3 regions of the Dietzia sp. NPDC055877 genome follow, and region 2 is predicted to be linked to each of the others. Evidence: riboswitches for the same ligand, from Rfam matches in the RefSeq annotation. Region 2 holds a riboswitch; each other region holds the start of a gene.
What was found. A riboswitch is a leader RNA that binds a small molecule or an ion and turns the genes downstream of it on or off. The one in region 2 is predicted to bind thiamine pyrophosphate.
Positions count from the first base shown of each region.

Region 1: it holds a riboswitch for thiamine pyrophosphate, as region 2 does, so the genes downstream of both, ACWGLC_RS12820 (LLM class flavin-dependent oxidoreductase) here and ACWGLC_RS02745 (3-oxoacyl-ACP reductase) in region 2, are expected to answer to the same signal.
Region 3: it holds a riboswitch for thiamine pyrophosphate, as region 2 does, so the genes downstream of both, thiC (phosphomethylpyrimidine synthase ThiC) here and ACWGLC_RS02745 (3-oxoacyl-ACP reductase) in region 2, are expected to answer to the same signal.

Region 1 is NZ_JBSHCV010000012.1:70,566-77,570, reverse strand. It holds gene ACWGLC_RS12835 (3-hydroxyacyl-CoA dehydrogenase) at 1-196, shown strand, start outside; gene ACWGLC_RS12830 (NAD(P)/FAD-dependent oxidoreductase) at 229-1,500, shown strand; gene ACWGLC_RS12825 (DUF1295 domain-containing protein) at 1,725-1,991, shown strand; TPP riboswitch at 2,361-2,455, shown strand; gene ACWGLC_RS12820 (LLM class flavin-dependent oxidoreductase) at 2,512-3,903, shown strand; gene ACWGLC_RS12815 (hypothetical protein) at 3,961-4,512, opposite strand; gene ACWGLC_RS12810 (DUF1295 domain-containing protein) at 4,552-4,905, shown strand; gene ACWGLC_RS12805 (ABC transporter substrate-binding protein) at 5,271-6,869, shown strand.
Region 2 is NZ_JBSHCV010000002.1:120,933-127,937, reverse strand. It holds gene ACWGLC_RS02775 (oxygenase MpaB family protein) at 1-522, shown strand, start outside; gene ACWGLC_RS02770 (hypothetical protein) at 608-811, shown strand; gene ACWGLC_RS02765 (response regulator) at 884-1,498, opposite strand; gene ACWGLC_RS02760 (sensor histidine kinase) at 1,495-2,742, opposite strand; gene ACWGLC_RS02755 (ABC transporter permease) at 2,843-3,589, opposite strand; gene ACWGLC_RS02750 (ABC transporter ATP-binding protein) at 3,586-4,635, opposite strand; gene ACWGLC_RS02745 (3-oxoacyl-ACP reductase) at 4,776-5,540, opposite strand; TPP riboswitch at 5,626-5,723, opposite strand; gene ACWGLC_RS02740 (DUF726 domain-containing protein) at 5,949-7,005, opposite strand, start outside.
Region 3 is NZ_JBSHCV010000008.1:32,961-39,965, reverse strand. It holds gene ACWGLC_RS10530 (ABC transporter ATP-binding protein) at 1-240, shown strand, start outside; gene ACWGLC_RS10525 (ABC transporter permease) at 237-1,001, shown strand; gene thiC (phosphomethylpyrimidine synthase ThiC) at 1,400-3,274, opposite strand; TPP riboswitch at 3,270-3,385, opposite strand; gene ACWGLC_RS10515 (GNAT family N-acetyltransferase) at 3,464-3,760, shown strand; gene ACWGLC_RS10510 (CD225/dispanin family protein) at 3,849-4,313, shown strand; gene ACWGLC_RS10505 (arylsulfatase) at 4,395-6,785, opposite strand; gene ACWGLC_RS10500 (CoA-binding protein) at 6,895-7,005, opposite strand, start outside.

The DNA.
Region 1 (7,005 bases), on a different contig from region 2:
GTGGCGCATCTCCACCGGTTCGCCCATGGGCCCGTTCCAGATCTACGACATCGTGGGGATGATGACGCCCTACATGCTCAACAAGGACAGTGCTGACCCGGAGATGAAGGCTTTTGCGGACAAGATCAAGTCCGACTTCATCGACAAGGGCTACCTCGGAACATCGACCGGTCGCGGCTTCTACACCTACGGCTGACGTCGGCCAGAAAAGACTGAGGTAACGAAGCCATGACCAACGCGACCAGTAACTACCGGGTCATCATTGTCGGCGCCGGCTTTGCCGGCGTGGCAGCAGCCAGGCGGCTCGGCAAAGCGAAGATCCCAACACTGCTGATCGACCGCAACAACTATTCGCAGTTCCAACCACTGCTCTATCAGGTGGCCAGCTCGCAGCTCCCGCCGAGTGACGTGGCCGAGCCGCTGCGCGCGATCTTCCGCAAGCGTCCGAGCGTGCGCGTGTTGACCGCCGAGGTCACCGCTATCGACGCCGCTGCACACACGGTCACGGTGGACGACGGAACGGTGTACTCCGCTCAGACACTCGTGATCGCCGCCGGCGCCGTCGTGAACTTCTTCGGTACCCCCGGCGCCGCCGAGCACGCGTACCCGCTGTACTCGGTCAGCGATTCCACTCGGCTCGGGGCGGCGATTATCGAGCAGTTCGACAAGGCCGACGCCCGGGTGGCCGCCGGCGAGGCGCTCGACCCCACGAACATCGTCGTGGTGGGCGCCGGGCCGACCGGAGTCGAGATGGCGGGTGCGATCGCAGAAACCGTCAACACGGTGGTGCCGCGAACGTACTCCGACGCGGTTCGCGAGGCCTTCACGGTCCACCTCGCTGATCTGGCCAAGACGGTTCTCGGCCCCTTCACCGAGGAACTTCAGCAGTATGCGCAGGAGCACCTCGAGGAGCTCGGTGTTCAGCTGCACCTGGGCACCAGCGTCAAGGAGGTGCGCGCCGACGGCGTGACGCTCTCCGACGGCGAGGTCCTCGCCGCGCCGATCGTGATCTGGGCGGGGGGTCTGCACGCACAGCCCGTGGTCGGGCAAGCGGGCATCACGCCCGGCAGGGGCGGCCGACTGGATGTCAATGACGACCTCACAGTTCCCGGTTTCCCGGGCGTCTACGCGCTCGGGGACGCGGCCAACATCCCTGACGGTGCCGGTAAGACGCTCCCCGGCCTGGGTGCGGTGGCCAAGCAGGCGGGGGCGTGGGCCGGCGAGAACATCCTCGCCGACCTCAAGGGCACACAGCGTACGGCGTTCGAGTACCACGATCGCGGCTTCATGGCGATGATCGGTCGGATGGCCGCGGTGGCGGAGGTCGGCAGATCGCACAAGCAGCTCCACGGGCCGCTGGCATTCGCCGGATGGCTCGCAGTGCATGATGTCCTGCTGCCGTCGGCACGTCCCCGCTACAACGCCCTGGTCAACTGGGTACGCGACTACTTCACCGAGGACCGCACCGAGTTCATCGTTGGCGACGCCACCCGCACCTGAGATGTCGCCGGCGCATCCGTCACCAGCTTCTGACGGATGCGCTGGCGTCAGGAGGGGCGCTCGCCACGGCACGGAACCGCCTTCGGGGTCCGCGCGCAGTCGTCGAGCGCCGAGAGAGGGTGCCCGCTGGTCGGGGGGGGGGAGGTGGCGGGGACGACGACGAGGTGGGCAGTCACTAAACATACGCGGCCCATCCGGTGTACCTGCGGTGCCGAATAGCGGACATGGACCAGGTTCCTCACTCCCCCGCCTACTTCCGCGTTGGGATCGCCGGCCCGGACATAGCGGACGTGTTCACCGGTACGCCATCCGCAGCGCCCGATGAGGAGACGCGGGCGAGCTCGCGATTGCCGAACTACTTCGATGACGCCAGCGTGTGGTGGAGCAACTGGGTGGCGGTCGCGGCGACGGGCTGGGGCGCGCTGGTCGTCATCGCACCACTGATCGCCACGCACTTCCTCGTGTGGGCGGTCGGCACCCGACGGGGGTGAATGATCCGACTTCCCGAACCGACTGCGACCGAGCGGAGCGCAGGGACAGGACGCCTCGAACGCCGACCGCATGACTACGCCCGGTAGACGAGCTTTATGGCGTTGGCCCGGCCGTCGTCGCATGGGCACGAGTAGGGAGAGGCGTCGGTGGGTCACATCAGGTACGGCCTCTTTGCCGCGAAGTCGGCGACGGGCCTGCGCGTGGCCGATGCGGGGGCGGTGGTCACCTCGCAGACCGGGCTCAATGTCTCCGCCGGCGAACTGGTGGCGGCTGCCGAAGTCAGGGGTCTGAGCGCCGTCTCCACGGCAATCCAGGCGGCCCCTGTTGGCCGTCACCGGCAAGGCACGCTGACGCCGACGCGTAGGCTGAGGGGCGACACGGGGTGCCCTGGACGGGGCTGAGATCACACCCGAGCGAACCTGATCGAGTTAGCACTCGCGGAGGGATGTCATCGGCGTAGCCACGGCTGCTCCTGCTCGAGCGGTGGTCACCCCTCACACGACCACCGCAAGGAGAACCATGGCTTCGCGACCCGACGCTGCGCACGATCAGCACACCCGGAGGATCAGGTTCAACGCCTTCGCCATCAACGGCGTGGGGCATCAACTCCCCGGGATCTGGCGGCATCCGGCAGATCGGTCGCGGGACTATACGAACCTCGAACAGTGGACCCGTCTCGCCCGGCTGTTGGAGGGCGGGTTGTTCGACGGACTCTTCCTCGCGGACGCCTTAGGCCCGTATGACGTCTACGGCGGGAGCAGCGACGCTGCGCTGCAGACGGCGGCAAAGATCCCGATGAACGATCCGATGATGCTCGTCAGTGCCATGGCGGCGGTGACGGAGAACCTCGGCTTCGGCATCACTGCGAGCACCTCGGCAGAGCACCCGTACACCTTCGCCCGGCGGATGTCGACGCTGGACCACCTCACCCGGGGCCGGGTGGGCTGGAACGTCGTGACCGGCTACCTCAAGAGTGCCGCGCAGAACCTGGGCGAGAGCGACCAACTCTCCCATGACGAGCGCTACGACCGGGCGGACGAGTATCTGGAGGTGCTCTACAAGCTGTGGGAGGGCTCCTGGGAGGACGACGCGGTGGTGCTCGATGCGGAGCGGGACATGTACGCCGATCCGGCGAAGGTCCACCCGATCCGCCACGAGGGAACGTACTTCACGGTCCCCGGCGTCCACCTCTCCGAGCCTTCTCCGCAGCGGACCCCGGTGATCTACCAGGCCGGCGCGTCCGCGCGGGGAATCCGCTTCGCGGCCGATCACGCGGAGGCGATCTTCGTGGCGTCCCCGACCATCGGCCAGACCAGGGACCAGGTCAGCCGGATCCGGGAGGGGCTGGAGGCCGCCGGGCGGGGCCGGGATGCCGCACGCGTGTACGCGCTGCTCACGATCGTTGTGGATCAGACCGATGAGGCGGCAGCTGAAAAGTACCGAGACATCTTCTCCTACGCCTCTGAGACGGGAAATCTGGTGCTCAACTCGGGATGGTCCGGAATTGATCTATCCCGACAGGACCTCGACGCACCCATGGACCCGGTCGCAACAGAAGCGATCCAGACCACTGTGTCGAGCCTGTCGGGGGCCTCGGACGCCGACGGACGCTGGACGTTGCGTGACAGCGCCCGGTTCAACGCGACGGGCGGACCCGTGGTGGTGGGCTCGGCGGTCACCGTGGCCGACGCCCTGGAGAGCTACATGGCGGAAACGGACGTCGACGGGTTCAACCTGGCCTACGCGCTCAACCCGGGCACCTGGGAGGACGTCATCGAGCATCTCGTGCCCGAGCTGCAGCGCCGGGGACGGTACCCGCTGGACGCGGAACCCGGCACTCTCCGAGCCCGGATGTTCGATCGAGGTGACCGGCTGCCCGATACGCATCGCGGGGCCAGGTACCGCGGATGACGCTTCGATGCGCCGTGTCGTCGGCGTAGTCCCACACCGACGTCGATCGTGGCGCCGTCAGGAGAGGACCAGAACAGTGCCAGCGGCGCCGCGGGTACATCGATCGGGCACACCGGCCACCTGTGCGACAGGCACGACGGTGGTGTCCGCGTTGAGCTCGCGGCCCACGGGGTGCTCGGCCCTGTCGACCGTCACCGACGGCTTGCCGTTCTGCAGCACGAACGTGGCGTCGGACGGGAAGATCGCCAGTTGAGGTGCTCCGGCTCCGGCAACCGCGAAGCACCCGCCCGGCCCGGTGATGAGTTTGTTGCTCGCGGGTCCCGGCGAACCGGTTGGAACGGAACCGGAGTACTGGAGCCCGAGGACGCCCTGTTCCCCGCGGACGGTCACTTCGAGCATGGCCTCGTTGTCCGGGGGTTCCGCGCGTGTTCCGGGCGCCTGATCTGCCTCAGGGGCCCCGCCATCGGCGACCTGCGGAGCCGCCGCTGCGGTCGTCGTCTCCGTCACCGTGGTCGCCGTTGACCCCGATCCGCTCGAGCCGCAGGCGGCCAGGCCCAACGGGATGAGGGCCACGACGGTGGGAACGATCAGACGGCGAGTCAATGACACGAACTTCCTCCACCGTTCAGAGCCGGGCATTGCCATCCAATGCACTCGCGGCGTCGAATTCCAGACATGTACTCGGTTCCGCACTCCCCTCCCCCCGCGCAGTTTCGCGTGGCCACTACCGCCTCCGAGGCGTCCGAGTTCTTCACCGACGTGGAACTCGCGAGGCAACACGACGACGCGCCCCGCGCCGGGGCTGGGTCGACGATGAGAGAGAATCTGTCACGCCTTCCGGACTACTTCTGTGACCTCTGGTCGTGGTGGGGGCACGGGGTCGCGGTTGCAGCCACGGGCTGGGGCGCGCTGGTCCTCATCGCACCGCTACTCCTGACCCATTTACTCCTGTGGGCGACCGATGCGTTGCGTACGTTCGCCGGGTTCAGGAACCGAAGCTAAACCGCGAAGCGAGGAAGGGCAGCAAACCCATGCACTCGGGGGTCAGCGCCAAGCACATCGGCTCGTCCGGCCCGGGGCCGAAAAGGTAGCGCAGCGGGTTCTCAAGGGAGCCTTCAGGGAACATCGTTACTCCTCACGATCGGAATCTGTTGTCCTACACGGTATATCGGACCCCGCGCCCGTGCCTGTTACGGCCGTGCGATTGACGGGGACCGCTCCACCACCCTTCGGGCGGGCAGCGCCGCGAGAATCGGCGAAAGCCGCGATTACACGTGTCGACACGAAGTAACGTCCGCTGTTAAGGACGAGCTCCTCCGAGCATCGTCGGCTGTGTGTCAGCGCTTCGCCCTGCTTCTGGAGGCATTGTGAACAAGCTCGCCCTCGCGGTTCTGGCCGCCACCACCCTGACCCTCACCGCGTGTGGCGGCGGCGGAAACGACGCAGTGTGGGCCTCGGGCGGCGACATACGGACCCCGGATGAGACCAGCCGCTGCACCGAGGACATGGCCGGCGGCACCATCACCATGGGCGAGTACGTCATGCTCCCCTCGTTTTCCCCCGGCCAGGGCCACTACGGGCTACGGGGCGGCGCGCAGTCCGCCGCTATCTACGACCGACTCATGCGCTGGAACCCCGATACGGCTGAGTTCGAGCCCAAGCTCGCCGAGTCGCTCGAGGCGAATGAGGACAACACGGTCTGGACCCTGAAGCTCCGGGACGGCGTGACGTTCTCCAACGGCGATCCGCTCACCGCGGACGATGTGAAGTTCACCGTTGACCTTCACAAGGACCCCTCGACCGCGTCAACGGCCAAAACGGATGTCGACGAGATCGAGACCGTTCGCGTCGTCGACCCTCTCACCGTCGAGTTCGTCCTCGGCGAGCCGTGGGCGGGTTTCCCGTTCGCACTAACGCGCTCTGCCGGCGAGGTGATCCCCGAGGACGCGTACACCGAGGTCGGCTCTGAGGAGTGGGCCGAAAACCCGATCGGCGCCGGCGCGTACGTCATGGCCGGCAACACGCCTGGTCAGGAGGTGGTCCTGGAACCCAATCCCACCTACTACGACGGCCCGGTCTGCCCCACTCTGCGCTTCATCTCGATCCCTGGGTCCCAGGCAACCCTCGAATCGTTCCAGAACGACGAGATCCAGGTTGGGTATCTGCGCGGCGCCCAGTTCATCAATGACGCCATGCAGGACGACGCGCAGGGTTTCCTATCGGTGATCAGCTCGGGCCGGGCGATCGTCATGAACAACGGTGCGGCGGGTTACGACGGCGTCTTCACCGACGAGCGGGCGCGCAAGGCCGTGGCACACGCGCTCGACAGGGACCTAATCAACGACCGGCTCACCGGCGGCCTCGGCCAGCCGACCTCGGCGCTACTGGCCGAATCCTCTCGCTTCTACGACGGACAACAGGGCCCCGAGTACGACCATGAACTCGCCGCCGAGCTGGTCGAGGAGCTCAAGGCGGAGGGCGACTGGAATGGCGATGTGACGCTGCTGACCAACACCAGCCCCGAGAACATCGAGACCGGCGTGATCATCAAGGCGATGCTCGATGCCGTGGGATTCAACGTCACCCTCGAGAACGTCCCCCAGTCGCAGCAGGCCGCGCGCCTGTTCGGGCACGACTACGAGATGACCATCGGCGGCCTCAACCCCTCAGACGCCGACCCCTCGGCGAGCTTCACCGCCTACGTCACACCCGGCGGGCCCACCAACAACAGTGGCGTCGACAATGCCGAACTCGCCGAGGCGGGACGCGACCTCAAAACCGCCACAGGCCTGGACGAGCAGATTGCTGCGCTCAACCGGTTCCAGGAGGTCCACAACCAGGTCATGCCGTTCACGATTTTCGCCAACGCCGAGGAGTTCGTGGTGGTGGACGAGTCAGTGAAGGGCGTCGCGCCCACGTCGTCGGGGGTCATGCTGTTCGACGGTGCCTACGTCACCAGCCCCTGAGCGACGTAGGGCGCGGGTCGCCGCCTGTGAAAGTCCGACGACGACGAGGGAGTCATCCTCCACCTGAGTTCGCCCGCCCACGATCCGGACGGTTCGGCAGAATGGCGGGCGTGCTCGCGGACGTGGTCTCTGGCCC
Region 2 (7,005 bases):
GACTGGCGTGATCGCCTCTCCGCGTCGGAGGCCGCGATCGCGAATGTCGACCACATTCTCAACGGCTTCGAGACCATCGAGCCGCGCGTGCCCAAGGTGCTGCGGAAACTCGGCCGGCCGGTCCTGCGGGCGAGCATCATCGCGACCTACCCGCGATGGATGCGTCCGATGCTCGGTGTCCGCCAGTCCCGCGCCGTGGACACCGCCGCGATCGCCTTCTGGAAGGCGTTCTACCGGGTGGCCGCCCATCCTGACGCGATGATGTGGATGGTCGAGCGGATCTGCCCACGCGCGGTCCGCTACATCGAGCCGGCGGTCCGCGGCGTCCCCGCCGACAGCCCGCGCACCCACTCCCCGCAGTGGGCGCGCGAGCGATTCGGCGACCCGCGCACGCCCCTGGAGCAGTGGGAGGACATCAAGGCCGCGCGGACCACGGGTGAGGCCGCCGCCCCTTACGAGCACAACCACAGCGACCCCGTGATCGAGTTCAAGGAGGCCGACCGCCTGGCCACCACCGGTTGAGGCGGGGCGCCGGACCGGATGCGGGCGCCTGTTCGATCACCCAGACTGCGAGCGGAAGCGACAACACCCGAACGAAGGAGCAGTCATGCCCCGTTACCGCGTGATCGATCCCGACCAGAACGTGATCGACGAGAAGGAGTTCGCCGACGACACCAAGGCCTACGACTGGTTCAAGACCATCGAGGTCCCGGACGATTCCCTCGGCTACGCCATGCAGGTCGACATGGACGGTGAGTGGACGCGTTTCGAGATCAACGACGGCGGCACCAACACCTCGCCGTCCGCCTGATCAGCCCGCTCACCGGCGGGGGCGGGCACTCCACCCGGCCGCCCGCCGGTGAGCGGGCTGGGTCGACAGACCTCACAGCCAGCCACGCACCTGCGCCTCCCTCGCCGCCTCGCCGCGGGTGGAGGTGTGGGTCTTGGCGATGGCCGAGGACAGGTGATTGCGAACGGTCCCCTGCGTCAGATGTAGTTCGGCCGCGATGTCGGCGATGCGGGCCCCTGTCAGCGCCTCGCGCAGGACGTCCTTCTCGCGCGGGGTCAGGGGGTCCGGGCCGGCGGCCATCGACTCCCGTGCCAGCTGGGCATCGACCACCGTCTCCCCCGCGTTGACCTTCCGAACGGCCTCGGCCAGCTCGCGCGCCGGGGTGTCCTTGACCACGAATCCACCGGCCCCGTATTCCAGAGCCCGGTTGACGTATCCGGGCCGCCCGAAGGTCGTCACGATCAGCACCCGCACGTCCGGATGGTCCTGTCGGATGCGCCGGGTCGCGGTGATGCCGTCACCGCCCGGCATCTCGATGTCCACCACACACACGTCGGGCAGATGCCGGGCGACCGCGGCCTCGAGCTCGTCGCCGCGGCCCACCTCGGCCACCACCTCGATGTCCGGCTCCATCGCCAGCAGTGCCGCGAGCCCGCCCCGCACGAGCGCCTGGTCGTCGGCGAGGATGATCCGGATCGGCTCGGTCATCGCGGCCACCCCACTTCGACGACGGTGCCGGTGACCGACGCCGCTTCCGCCGCGCCCCGGTCGCGGACCACGAACCGTGCGCCGGCGTCCTCGGCCCGGCTCGCGAGCCCCGGCAGGCCCTGCCCCGCCGGAGCCGAGATGGTCCGGCCGACGTCAGAGTGGGCGGCGCGGCGAGCGTCGACCCCCACGCCGTCGTCGGTGATCCGTAGCCGGTCGCGGGAGAACTCGACAGTCACGTTCCCCGCGCCCGAGTGGCGGGCGATGTTGGTGCCGGCCTCGCGGAGAGTCCAGGCCACCAGGCCCGACCGCGCGTCCGGGAGGAGAGAAGGGGACCCGACGACGACGACATCGATACCCGCGGTATGCAAGGAATCGGTCAGGCCGGCGAGTTCCTGCACCGGATCCGCCACCCGCATGCCGGACACGGTCTGCCGCATCTCCGACAGGGCTGTCCTCGTGAGGTTCTCGATGTTCTCCAGTTCGGCCCGGGCGGCGTCCGGGTCGGAGTCGAGCTGCGCCCGGGCCAGCTGGGCGCGGATCGTCAGCGCCGTCAGGGTGTGTCCGAGGACGTCGTGCAGGTCGCGCGCGACCCTTGCGCGCTCCTCTGCCACACCCAGCGCCCGCCGGTAATGGCCCTCTCGGTCGCTGATGCCGACCGAGATCCGTGTGCCCAGCATCGACAGCACCACGGGGATCACCAGGAACCCCGGGACCAGCATCCCCCACGTCTTCTCGACCAGGGCCGCGACGGTGCCGATGACGATCAGCGTGATCGCGGTCGGCACGCTCCGCCGGATCGGCCACGCGGCAGCAACGAAGCAGGCGAGGAACGGGACGAAGTTGACCGGCCCGTTCAGCCCGGCCGCCGGGAGGGTCCCGAAAGTGCAGATCACGAGCCCGGCCAGGTAGCCCAGCCCGAGCGGCGCGGGCTCCTCCCGGGCAGGGTCGCGGAGATCGCCGGCGACTCGCCCCGATGGTCCGGCGGCACCGGAGCTGCGCAGGTGTAGCGGGTATCCCTCGGTCACGGCAGGTGAGGCGAAGGCAGCCAGGTAGACCGCGGAGAACGCCGCGATCGAGACCAGCCCCAGCACCGTGGGCGCGGCGGGGGCCCCGGAGAAGACCACAGCGAGGATCGGGTAGATCAGGAAGACCTGCCAGATCAGCGAGAACAGCACACTCGGACCGGTGATCGCGGAGCGGAATCGCCGCCACCGCGACGGCCCCGCAGCTGCTTCATCGTTCACCGACTTCGCGCTGACCTCCGGGTCCGCCACTGGTGACGGGGACGCACGCGTTGCCGTTGTCGTCGTCGTACTCTCACCGCTCGTCATGCCCGGTCGCTCCTCACACCCGACCGCGGCGGCGACGTACCAGCACCGCGGCTGTCGTACCCAGTATGAGGGCCCAGGCAACCACGTTGAGCACAGGCAACCACACCGGATCGACCACGCCGTCGGCCACCACGCCGCCGGTGATCGGATAGCGGGCCAGCGCGTTGACCCCATAGAGCGGTGTGAAGCGCGCCAGGTCCAGCATCACGCCCGACAGCGGGATGAACAGGTTCCCCGCGAACGCGAGCAGGACCAGGCTGCCGCCCGCGACCCCCAACGCGGACTCGGAGCGGAACGCCATTCCCGCGCTCAGTCCGTAGCCCGCGAAGACCGCGGAGCCGAGCCACGCCGCGCCGAGCGAGAGCACCCAGGCCAGCGGTGTGGCCTGCGCGCCGGTGGCCGCGCCGGCGATGCCCACGGTGAGGACGGGCACGGCCGCGATGGTCATGGCCACGGCGGACTTGGTCACCACGAAGCCGGCGCCGCTCCACGGGGTGAGTCCGAGCTGGCGGCCCCACCCCTGGAAACGCTCGAGGGCGGCCCCACCGCTGATGGCGGTGGTGGCGGTGACCGCGCCGTAGACGGCCATCGAGATCATGACGACGGCGCCCACGTTGCCGTGCGCGACGGGTGCATCGCGGTAGCTCTGCGCGCTGCCGAACACGAAGTACATGACCAGCGGCAGGCCGACGATGAAGAAGATGTTGGTGATGTCGCGCAGGGTCCGGCGCAGGTCGATGGCCCAGTAGGTGACGTTCATCGGGTGGCCTCCGGATCGGTGTCGGTAGCGGCAGGGTCGACGGGTGCCGTGTCGGCCAGTGCAGGGTCTGCAGGACCATCGGCGGTGAGGGTGACAAAGGCGTCGTCCAGCGACCTGGCCGAGATGGTGACCTCGCGCGCGGACGTCTCGGTGAGAAGGACGCGCGCGGTGGCGTCGCTGTCCGAACTGGTGAGGATCACCCGGGCAGCCGTGCGGTCAACGGCGGTGACACCGGGCAACTCCTCCGGCGACGGCTCGCCCGCCATCGGGTCCCAGACGGCGGTCACGCGACTGCCGGCGGCCATGGCGCGGACGCGGTCGACGGGGCCGTCGGCGACGATCCGCCCCCGCGCCATCAACACGATGCGGTCGGCGAACGCCTCCGCCTCCTCCAGGTGGTGCGTGGCGAAGATGATCGTCGACCCGGATGCGGCCTCAGAGTGCATGGTCGCCCAGAACTCACGGCGGGTCCCCACATCCATCGCGGCGGTGGGTTCGTCGAGGATGAGCAGGTCCGGATCGGACAGCAGCGCGAGCGCAAACCTCAGGCGCTGCTGCTCACCACCCGAGCACCGGGCGACCCTGCGGCCGCCGAGTTCGGCGATCCCCGCCCGCTCGAGCACCTCCCCGACCGACAGCGTCCGGCGGTAGAGTGCCGCGATCGCGCGGACCGTCTCCTCCACCGTCAGGTCGGCGAGCAGACCTCCGGTCTGGAGCACCGCGGCGATCCGGCCGGCCGCGATCGCCTCTCGCGGGGCCTCGCCGAACACCCGGACCTGGCCCTCCGTTGGTTCGGTCAGCCCCAGGGCGATGTCGAGCGCGGTGGTCTTGCCCGCACCGTTCGGGCCGAGGAGCGCGACCACCTCTCCGGGGTCGATGCGCAGGTCGAGCCCGCGGATCGCGCGGACGGGTCCGGATCCGCGAACCGTGAACGTCTGGCCCAGGTCCCGGAACTCCAGAGCCGGCGGCCGCGGACCGACACCGGGAGAACGACCCGTGGCCGTGGCTTCGGCGGGTGGGGTGTGGGCTGGGCTGTGCTTGACCATGCCTCCACGATCGTCGGCCAGCGCCCGCCTGAACAGGGCTGGCTGTCACGACTTACCCGGTGACATCTGTCATGGGTCGGACGTCAGAGCCCCTCACGACGTCGTCGAGTCGTGAGGGCTCGCTGAAACAGCGTCTCCTCTCAGCCCTTGACCAGACCACCGTCCACGATGAGGTTCTGCCCCGTCACCGCCCGCGCCCACGGCGAGGCGAAGAACAGCACCGCGTCCGCCAACTCGGCGGGCTCGATCGCGCGACGCAGCGGCGTGCCCGAGGCGATGAGGTCGAAGACCTCTTCAGGTGTAGCGGCACTTGCGTCGGTGGTGCGCAGCAGCCCGCCCGAGACCATGTTGACCGTGATGCCGTCCGGCCCGAGGTCTGTGGCCAGGGTCCTGGTCAGCGAGAGCGCGGCAGCTTTCGCGGCCGTGTAGTCGTGGTACGGCACGACCGGGTGCTGGAACAGGTTGGTACCGATGTTCACGATCCGCCCGAACCCGCCCTCGCGCATCCCCGGCAGCGCCGCCTGGGTGGTGGCGAGCGTCGCCTTGACGGCGCCGCGCAGCTGTGCTTCCATGTCCGCCCAGGTCAGCGTCTCGGGCGAGGGGCGGGCGTCGCCGTTGAATTCGAAGTCGGCGAGGGCGTTGTTGATGACCGTCGTGATCGGCCTGTCGAAGTGGGTACGTGCCGCCTCGACGAGGCTGCTTACCTCGTCGTCGTCGGTCACATCCGCCCGGACCGCCACGGCGCGGTCCTCGCCGAGCTCACGGACCAGGTCGGCCGCGGCCTCGGCGCTGCGACGGTAGTTGACGACGACGAGCGCGCCCTCGCGCCCGAACGCCCGCACGATTTCCTTACCGAGGCCCCGGGCTCCGCCGGTGACCAGGACTACCTGCTCGTCGATACGCACGCTGTTCCCGGAATTCACTGCCACTCGCTTTCCGGCGGTTCCCGCGAAGGGTGGCGATGCATACCCGCCTACCTGCGCAGAGACGCGGCCGCGGTATCGACATTCCTTCGCTGGAACTACCCAGATCAGGTTCGACGGGTGTGATCTCAGCTGCCCGGATGGGCGGCACCCCGTGTCGCGGCCCAGCCTAAGTCATACCGCGAGCCACAGCGTGCCCCATCGCCCGGCCGACGCCACTGAACCGGTCACAGATGCCCTCGACGATGTCCTCGGTCTTGTCGTACATCCCGGCGGAATCATCCATCTGATCGACAGTGTTGCGTGCACTGCGCTCCAGCAACCCGTCGTACCTCTGCGATCAAATGGCTCGCTTTCACACCTTCGACGAGCTCTGGACCTACGCCGGTTCTATACACGGATCTTCCATTCACCCGTGATGTTCTCCCAATACGAGTTGTGGTTCGGAACCGTGTCCGAGACATCGACATCCACGAGGTTCGGAGCCTCGCACCCGGTTCCCTTGAGCCCCACGGCGACGCTGCCGACTTCCGCGACCGCGTACGCATTCTTGAGAACCGCGTCGTTTCGAGAGAAGTAGTTGACCACGTACCCCGAGGTGGTCGATGCAACCGATGCCCAGTCGAACTTCTGGCCGATCGCAGCCCCGAGAATTCTGAGATCCCGGACCTTCTTGCCTGCCTTGGCTTTGGACAGGGTTTGTGTCGCAGTCGCCATCACCCGGCCGCCGAGACTATGTCCGACCAGGATCGCCTCGCCCTCGAATCGGGCGAGGATGTCGCCCAAGATCACTCCGGTCTTGTCCGCGCGAACTCGTGCCACATGCCATGGGTTCTTGGCCAGATCCGTTGCGACCATCACCGGCATCAGCGGGCTGAGTCTTCCGGCCGCAGCTTTACTAGCTTTCCTCGCGACGGCGCCGACCGCGAAGCGTCCCGCCTGAGCTCCACCGATCGAACCCAATAGGAGAGCCACATCGTTGAGTTCCTTCGAGCCCCAGTGCAGGAAGTAGATGGGCTGATCCGGGTACGTCTGCTCAACGAACCCGACCGACTTCCACCATTGGATATCGCCCTCGGTGGTGAAACCCCGAGCGATGATCACCGGTGTACCGGTGCCCTCCCGGAACAGTTCCAGCTTGAACGACTTGTCATCGCGCAGATAGGCATTGGTCACCGACGCCCCCAGCGCACCACCCAGCGCTGCGCCGACGGCGGTGACGACCATTGTCCCGCCGGCCATTCCCAGTCCACCGGCCGCAACCGAACCGCCACCGAGGAGTGCGAGACCGAAACTCTGCGCGGCTGCGCCACTGAGCGCAGCGCCGGCTCCCACCTTCGACGCCAGAACTCCGACCGCGCCGCCCACCGCCGGCGCAGCCATCAGCGCGAGCGGGAAAGCCGCCCCGACCGCAAGAACTGCAGTGAGCCCAAGCTTGGACCCCTTC
Region 3 (7,005 bases), on a different contig from region 2:
ACCCCGCACGTTGACGAGTTCGCGTCGGCGGCGCGCGAGGAGGGGGTCAATGCCAACTTCGACGCGCAGCAGGGCGTGTTTCTGATCGACGGTCAGAGCGCCCGCCAGGTGGGCGATCTCGCCGCCAGCCTGGGGATCACGATCCACGAACTACACGAGAAGCGGGCGTCGCTGGAGGAGGCCTTCATGGCCCTCACCGACCAGGACGTCGAGTACCACGGTCAGGAGTCCGCCCGATGAACCTTCTCAAGTCCGAGTGGATCAAGGTCACCACCACCAAGAGCGCCTACTGGCTGTACGGGATCGGGATCGCCCTCGCGCTGGGGATCGCCGTTCTCCTGGGCCAGCTCGAGCAGTCCTCGGGCGGCGAGCCGGTCGCGGGCGCACCGGGTGGCGGGAGCTCACCGCTGTTCGCGATCACAGGCGTCAGCGCCTTCACGGTGCTGCTGGTGTGGATCGCGGCGATCGTCGCGGTCACCGGCGAGTACCGCTACCACACGATCCGGTCGACCTTCCTGGTCACGCCCGCGCGGTGGCCGGCCGTGGTGGCCAAGACGGTGCTGTTCGTCGTGCTGTCGATGATCGTGGTGGCCGTCGCGGTGATCGTCTCGCTTCTCGTGGCGGGCGTGCTGTCCGGCAACGACGAGTGGACCCCGTTCTCCGGAGAGGGGCTGACGCTGCTGTGGCGCTTCCCGGTTTATTCCGCGCTGGGCACGGTCGCGGTGATGGGCCTGGCGTACCTGATGCGTAACGCGGCCGGCACGATCTCGTTGTTCCTCGTGTGGATCCTGGCGGTCGAGGGCATGGTCTCGCTGATCCCCAGGATCGGCCAGGATATCGCCGCCTGGATGCCGTTCTCCAACGGTGACTACTGGACGCAGGGCGAAGCCATGCGCGGGTTCGTCACCTGGGGCCAGTGGCCGGCGTTCGCCTGGTTCGCCGCGGTGTGTATTGCCCTGTGGGTCGTGGGGTTGGTGGTGACCCTGCGCCGCGACGCCTGATCCCGGCCCCCGCGGCCCCGCCGCCGCCCACCCCCGCCGCTCTGCCGCCGCCCAGCCTCTGCCGGCGTCCCGCAGCCGCCCCGCCGGCCGGTAGGTACGACTTACGCGCCCGGAACGCCCGATCTTGGTGCACTTACGCGCCCGGAATGGACCATTCCGGGCGCGTAAGTGCAGGTGATGTGTGCATTCCCGGCGCGCACGTCCCGCCGGGGCCGGGCCGAAGCTGGGCGGGGCTTGCGCGGACCACATTCCGCCGAGTGGTCTGACCCGCTCACAATTTCCCAGGGCAGGTCCCGGCGTCAGCATGATTTGCGACCACGCGAGACAGAACGGTCGGCAGCCGGTTAGCTCGAGCTGGCGCCGGGCCGTCGCCCCGCCGGGCCGGCGGCTGGGCAGGGTCAGGCGCCGCTGAGGGGCAGATAGACGCGCCCGCCGGCGTCGGCGAACTCCGCGGACTTCTCCGCCATCCCCGCCTCGATCGCCTCCACTGTCTCCAGCCCGTGCTCGGCGGCGTAGTCGCGGATGTCCTGCGAGATGCGCATCGAGCAGAACTTCGGGCCGCACATCGAGCAGAAGAGGGCGGTCTTGGCGGGTTCGGCCGGCAGGGTCTCGTCGTGGAACTCCCGAGCGGTGTCCGGATCGAGGGCCAGCGCGAACTGATCCTTCCACCGGAACTCGAACCGGGCGCGGCTCAGCTCGTCATCGCGCTCCTGCGCGCGCGGATGCCCCTTGGCCAGGTCGGCCGAATGGGCGGCGATCTTGTAGGTGATCACGCCGGTCTTGACGTCGTCCAGGTTCGGCAGCCCGAGGTGCTCCTTGGGCGTGACATAGCAGAGCATCGCGGTGCCGGCCTCGGCGATCCGGGCGGCCCCGATCGCGCTGGTGATGTGGTCGTACCCCGGCGCGATGTCGGTGGCCAGCGGCCCGAGCGTGTAGAACGGTGCCTCCTCGCACCACTGCTCCTCGAGTCGCACGTTCTCCACGATCTTGTCCATCGGCACGTGGCCGGGCCCCTCGATCATCACCTGCACGCCGTGCGCCTTGGCGATCCGCGTGAGCTCGCCGAGGGTCCGTAGTTCGGCGAACTGGGCCTCGTCGTTGGCGTCCGCGATCGACCCGGGCCGGAGCCCGTCCCCCAGAGAGAACGTGACGTCGTAGCGCGCAAGGATCTCGCACAGCTCGGCGAAGTGGGAGTAGAGGAACGACTCCCGGTGATGGGCCAGGCACCACGCGGCCATGATCGACCCGCCCCGCGAGACGATCCCCGTGACCCTCGTGGCCGCCAGCGGGACGTACCGCAACAACACCCCGGCGTGGACGGTCATGTAGTCCACGCCCTGCTCGCACTGCTCGATCACGGTGTCGCGGTACAGCTCCCACGTCAGCGCGGCCGGGTCGCCGTTCACCTTCTCCAGCGCCTGATAGATCGGCACGGTGCCCACCGGTACGGGCGAGTTCCGCAGGATCCACTCCCGGGTGGCGTGGATGTCCTTGCCGGTGGACAGGTCCATGATCGTGTCGGCGCCCCAGCGGGTGGCCCACACCATCTTCTCTACCTCTTCGGCGATCGAGCTGGTCACCGCCGAGTTCCCGATGTTGGCGTTGATCTTGGTCATGAAGCGTTTGCCGATGATCATCGGCTCGCTCTCCGGGTGGCGGTGGTTGGCGGGGATGACGGCCCGGCCCGCGGCCACCTCCTCGCGGACGAGCTCCACGTCGACGCCCTCACGTGCGGCGATGAACCGCATCTCCGGCGTGATCAGACCGGCACGCGCCCACGCGAGTTGGGTGCGGACCAGGGGCGCAGGCGCAGGCGCGGGAGCGCCCGACGACGTGGCTGCGGGCGACGGTGACGAGTGTGACGACGACGCCGTCACCGACGACGCCGTCACCGACGACGCCGTCACCGACGACGCCGACACCGACACGGGAACCGGCCGCGGGTGTGGCCATTCCTCACGGGTGCGGGGCAGGCCCACCGCGAGATCGTGGCAGTCGGCGGCGGTGGTGTAGCCGGTGTACGGGCCCGAGGTGTCGTAGACGTCAAACGAGGTGCCGTCGGTCAGCTCGATCCTGCGGGCCGGCACCTGCATGGTGACGCCCGAGCCAGCGGGGTTGTTCTCGGTGAACGGGGGCGGGGTGGTGGCGTTGTCGTCGTCGTACCCCGGTGCCTCTACACCCAGGTACGTCTTGCGGCTCGCATAGATGGGGCCGCACGTCACGTCCTCGACAGAAGTAGAGGGGCGTGCGTCAGTAGATGCGTGATCAACCATGAGATTTCCAGAACTCCCTACGCCGGCATGATCCGGACAGGTTCTACGGTCGACGACCCGGCCGGTCGTCCTCTCAGCCCGCGCTCCGAGGCGGGCTCCCGTGTGGATGGGTTATGAAGTTGTGCCGTCCGAGGGTAGCGCGGGGAGTAGGGTCTCCGGAAGTAGCACCGTCGGCCCGAAGGAGTCGAGATGTCCACCGCCACGTCGTTGAAGCTGGTCCACAACTCGGATCGCGATCGGTTCGAACTGTGGGACGACGAGACGTTCATGGGGCTCGTCGGCTATGAGATGGACGGCGAGGTCTTCATCCTTCTCCACACCGTCATCGAGGAGCGATTCGGGCAGCAGGGCATCGCGCGGCTGCTGGTCAGCCTGGTGCTCACCCGGATGCGGCTCGACGGGGCCAGGATCCGTCCCGTGTGCAGCTACGTGCGGCGCTTCCTCGTCCGGTTCCCCGAGTATCAGCTACTCGTCGCGGCCAACTGACGCGCGCGGGTCTCATGCGCGCGGCTGAGACGCAGGTGGCGGGCGTAGTCTGGGCGTTCGAGTGAACCGCCACGAACGAAGGATCGACATGACCTACCCGCCCCAGGGTGACAACTCCGGCCAGGACAACGGCTACACCGACTACTCGTCGCAGACCGGGTACAACGCGCAGTCCGCGTACGGGCAGGGGGCGCCCGGCCAGTCGGGCTACGGGCAGTCGGGTTTCGGCCAGCCGGGCTACGCCCAGGCCGACTACGCCGCACAGAACCCGTCGTTCGGCAGCGCGGGTGCGACGCAGATCGGTCCGCCATCGAACGTGGGATGGGCGGTCGCCTCGATCCTGTTCTTCTGGCCGCTGTCGTTCGTCGCGATGACCCGCGCACTGCAGGTCTACCCGCTGTGGGCGGCTGGCCGGCACGCCGAGGCGGAGGCGGCCAGCGCGACCGCCAAGAAGCTCGGGATGATCTCGCTGGCCCTGGTGGTACTGCTGATCGTGCTCTACGTGGTGTTCATCTTCGTCCTGGTCGGCGCGGCTGCGACGGCCGGGTACTGACCCGAGACGCCGTCTGACGACGAAGGACGGGGCTGCTCCGGGTACGGAACCCGGGGCAGCCCCTTCTGTTGTGTGGCCGCCCTATTGCGTGGCCGCGCCCATCGTCCGGATGACATCGAGGAGCTGAGACGGCGCGTCCGGCGAGAACGCACCAGGCCGGATGGTCACGGTCTCCCACGTGCCCGAGTAGGGGAACATGCCGTGCGCACGGTAGAGGTCGGCGGACACCGGTGATCGGTGCATCCGGCCCGCCGAGATCCCGCTGAACGGCACCAGCCACGACAGCTGCGTCAACTCGATCCCCTCCGCGACCGGGACACCGTCGATCTCGAGAGCCACGATCCACCTGCTTCTGCCCGGAGCGTCGACGCGGAGGCCGAACCGTGTCGCGCCCGCCGGTATGTCGGCCGGCTCCGAGGTCAGGGCCCGGCCCCAGGCGTTCTGCTCCACCTGAAGGGCGCCGTCCTTCACGAAGAGGACCACGCCCGCCTCCTGGCCTCCATGGGCGTAAAGAACTCCCTCGTCACTGGCCCGGAAGCCGTCCGCGCCCAGCGCCACCTCGACGGTGAACCCGCGGCCGTCGATGAGCTGACTCGCCCGGAACCGCTCGAGCGGCGGGGTCTCCGGGACCATCACGGTCTCCACCGCCAGACGCTGCTCGGCCGGGTCACGCTGGAAGAAGTGCAGCGGACTGCCGTTGGACATCGGATACACCATGTTGTCCCGGGCCGCCGTCTCCCAGCGGGCCACGAGATCGGCCACCACCTCCGGGTGCTGGTCGGCCACGTTCTCGAGCTGCACCGCGTCGCTCTCGGGTCGGAAGAGCTCCCATCGGTCCGCGGAGAACGGCGTCGCCTTGGCGTGGCGGGCCACCAGCTCGAACTCGCCGGCGTAGTACGCGCGCTCACCGAGGCACTCGTAGTACTGGTCGCCGTGACTGCTCGGCGCGTCGGCGTCCTTCAGCGCCGCCACCATCGAGGAGCCGTCCAGCGGCCGCGCTTCCCGGCCCGCCCGGCTCCTCGGAATCTCCACCCCTGCCAGCTCGGCCACGGTCGGAAAGATGTCCGTGACATGCGCGTACTGGTGGCGGATGGCGCCGTCGTCGTCGTTCTCTTCTCCCAGTTCCCCGAGCCCGGCGGGCCAGGACATCACACACGACACCTGGTGCCCGCCCCGGTACGTACTGAACTTATGGCGCCGGAACGGGGTGTTGGCGACCGTCGCCCACGCCGAGGAATAGTGTGGCCAGGAGGCGGGGCCGCCGAGCTCGTCGATCCGGCCGATCTCCTCCGCGATGCGCTCCTCGGTGGTGAGGGTGCGGCTGCGGTCGAGGTTGGCGAGGAAGTTGAACATGCCGACGGTGCCTCCGGAACCCCCGGTGGCCGCGCCGTTGTCGGAGAAGAAGACGAAGATCGTGTTCTCCAGCCGGCCGAGGCGGCGTTGGATCTCGCGGATGCGGCCCACCGACTCGTCGATGCTCACGACCATGGCCGCGTAGTTCTCCATGTGGCGGGCGGCAAGCCGCTTGCCGTCGTCCGACAGCGAGTCCCACTCGACGACGTCCGGTCCAAGCTCCTCGTCCATCGGTCCGGTCCCGGCGGCGGCCGGCACCACGCCCAGATCATCCTGCCGGTGGCGGCGCTCGGCGCGGATCTGATCCCAGCCCGCGTCGTAACGGCCCCGGAAATCCTCGGCCGCGCCGTCCTTGATGTGCATCGGGCTGTGGACCGCCGCGTGCGCGTAGTACATCATCAGCGGCTTGCCGGGATCCGAGGCGTGGGTCTCGGCGATCATCTGCACGGCGCGGTCGGTGAGGTCGTCGGTGAGGTAGTAGCCCTCCGGGTACTCCTCGACGTGGACCGGACTGTTGCCCTCGTACAGCTGGGACGGCGCGTGCAGGTTGGCCTGGGCTTCGAGGAAGCCGTAGTACTGGTCGAAGCCGCGCTGCAGGGGCCACGAATGCCGGTTACCGGACGCGTGCATGTCCTGCTCGCGGCACAGGTGCCACTTGCCGATCGCCATGGTGGCGTAGCCGGCGTCGCGGAAGGCCTCGGCCATGGACGGCTGGTTGGGGGCCAGTTCGGCGGCATAGCCGGGAAAGCCGGTGTCCACGTTCGCGACCGCTCCCATCCCGACCGCGTGCGAGTTGCAGCCGGTCATCAGCGCGGCCCGGGTGGGCGAGCAGGTGGGGGTGACGTGGAAATCGGTCAGTCGGGCGCCCTCCGCGGCCACGGCATCCAGGTTCGGGGTGGGGATCTCCGAGCCGAACGCACCGATGTCCGAGTAGCCCATGTCGTCCACGAGCATGACGATCACGTCCGGTGCCCCGCCGGGTCCCCGTCGGTCGGGACGCGGGCGTGCGGGCCACGCCGGCTGCGCGGAACCCAGGTCCTCCGTGGTGGTGCCGGCGAATCCGGCTGGGGCCCCGAACTCGCCTGAGGGGGAGGGGGAAGCGTCGTTCGCACTCGTCATGACGGCGATCGTATACACGTTCTGCCGAACTTGTAGACATTTGTCTACAGATGGGCCGTGAAGCGCCTGGAGCGTGACTCCACGGAGTGAGACCCTCCGGGTTCAGCCGTCAGATCAGGCCCAGCCGCGGAGCCTCGATCGCGGGGCAGGTGTCCATGACGACGTCGAGGCCGGCATCCTTCGCGCGCTGCGCCGCGGCCTCGTCGATCACGCCCTGCTG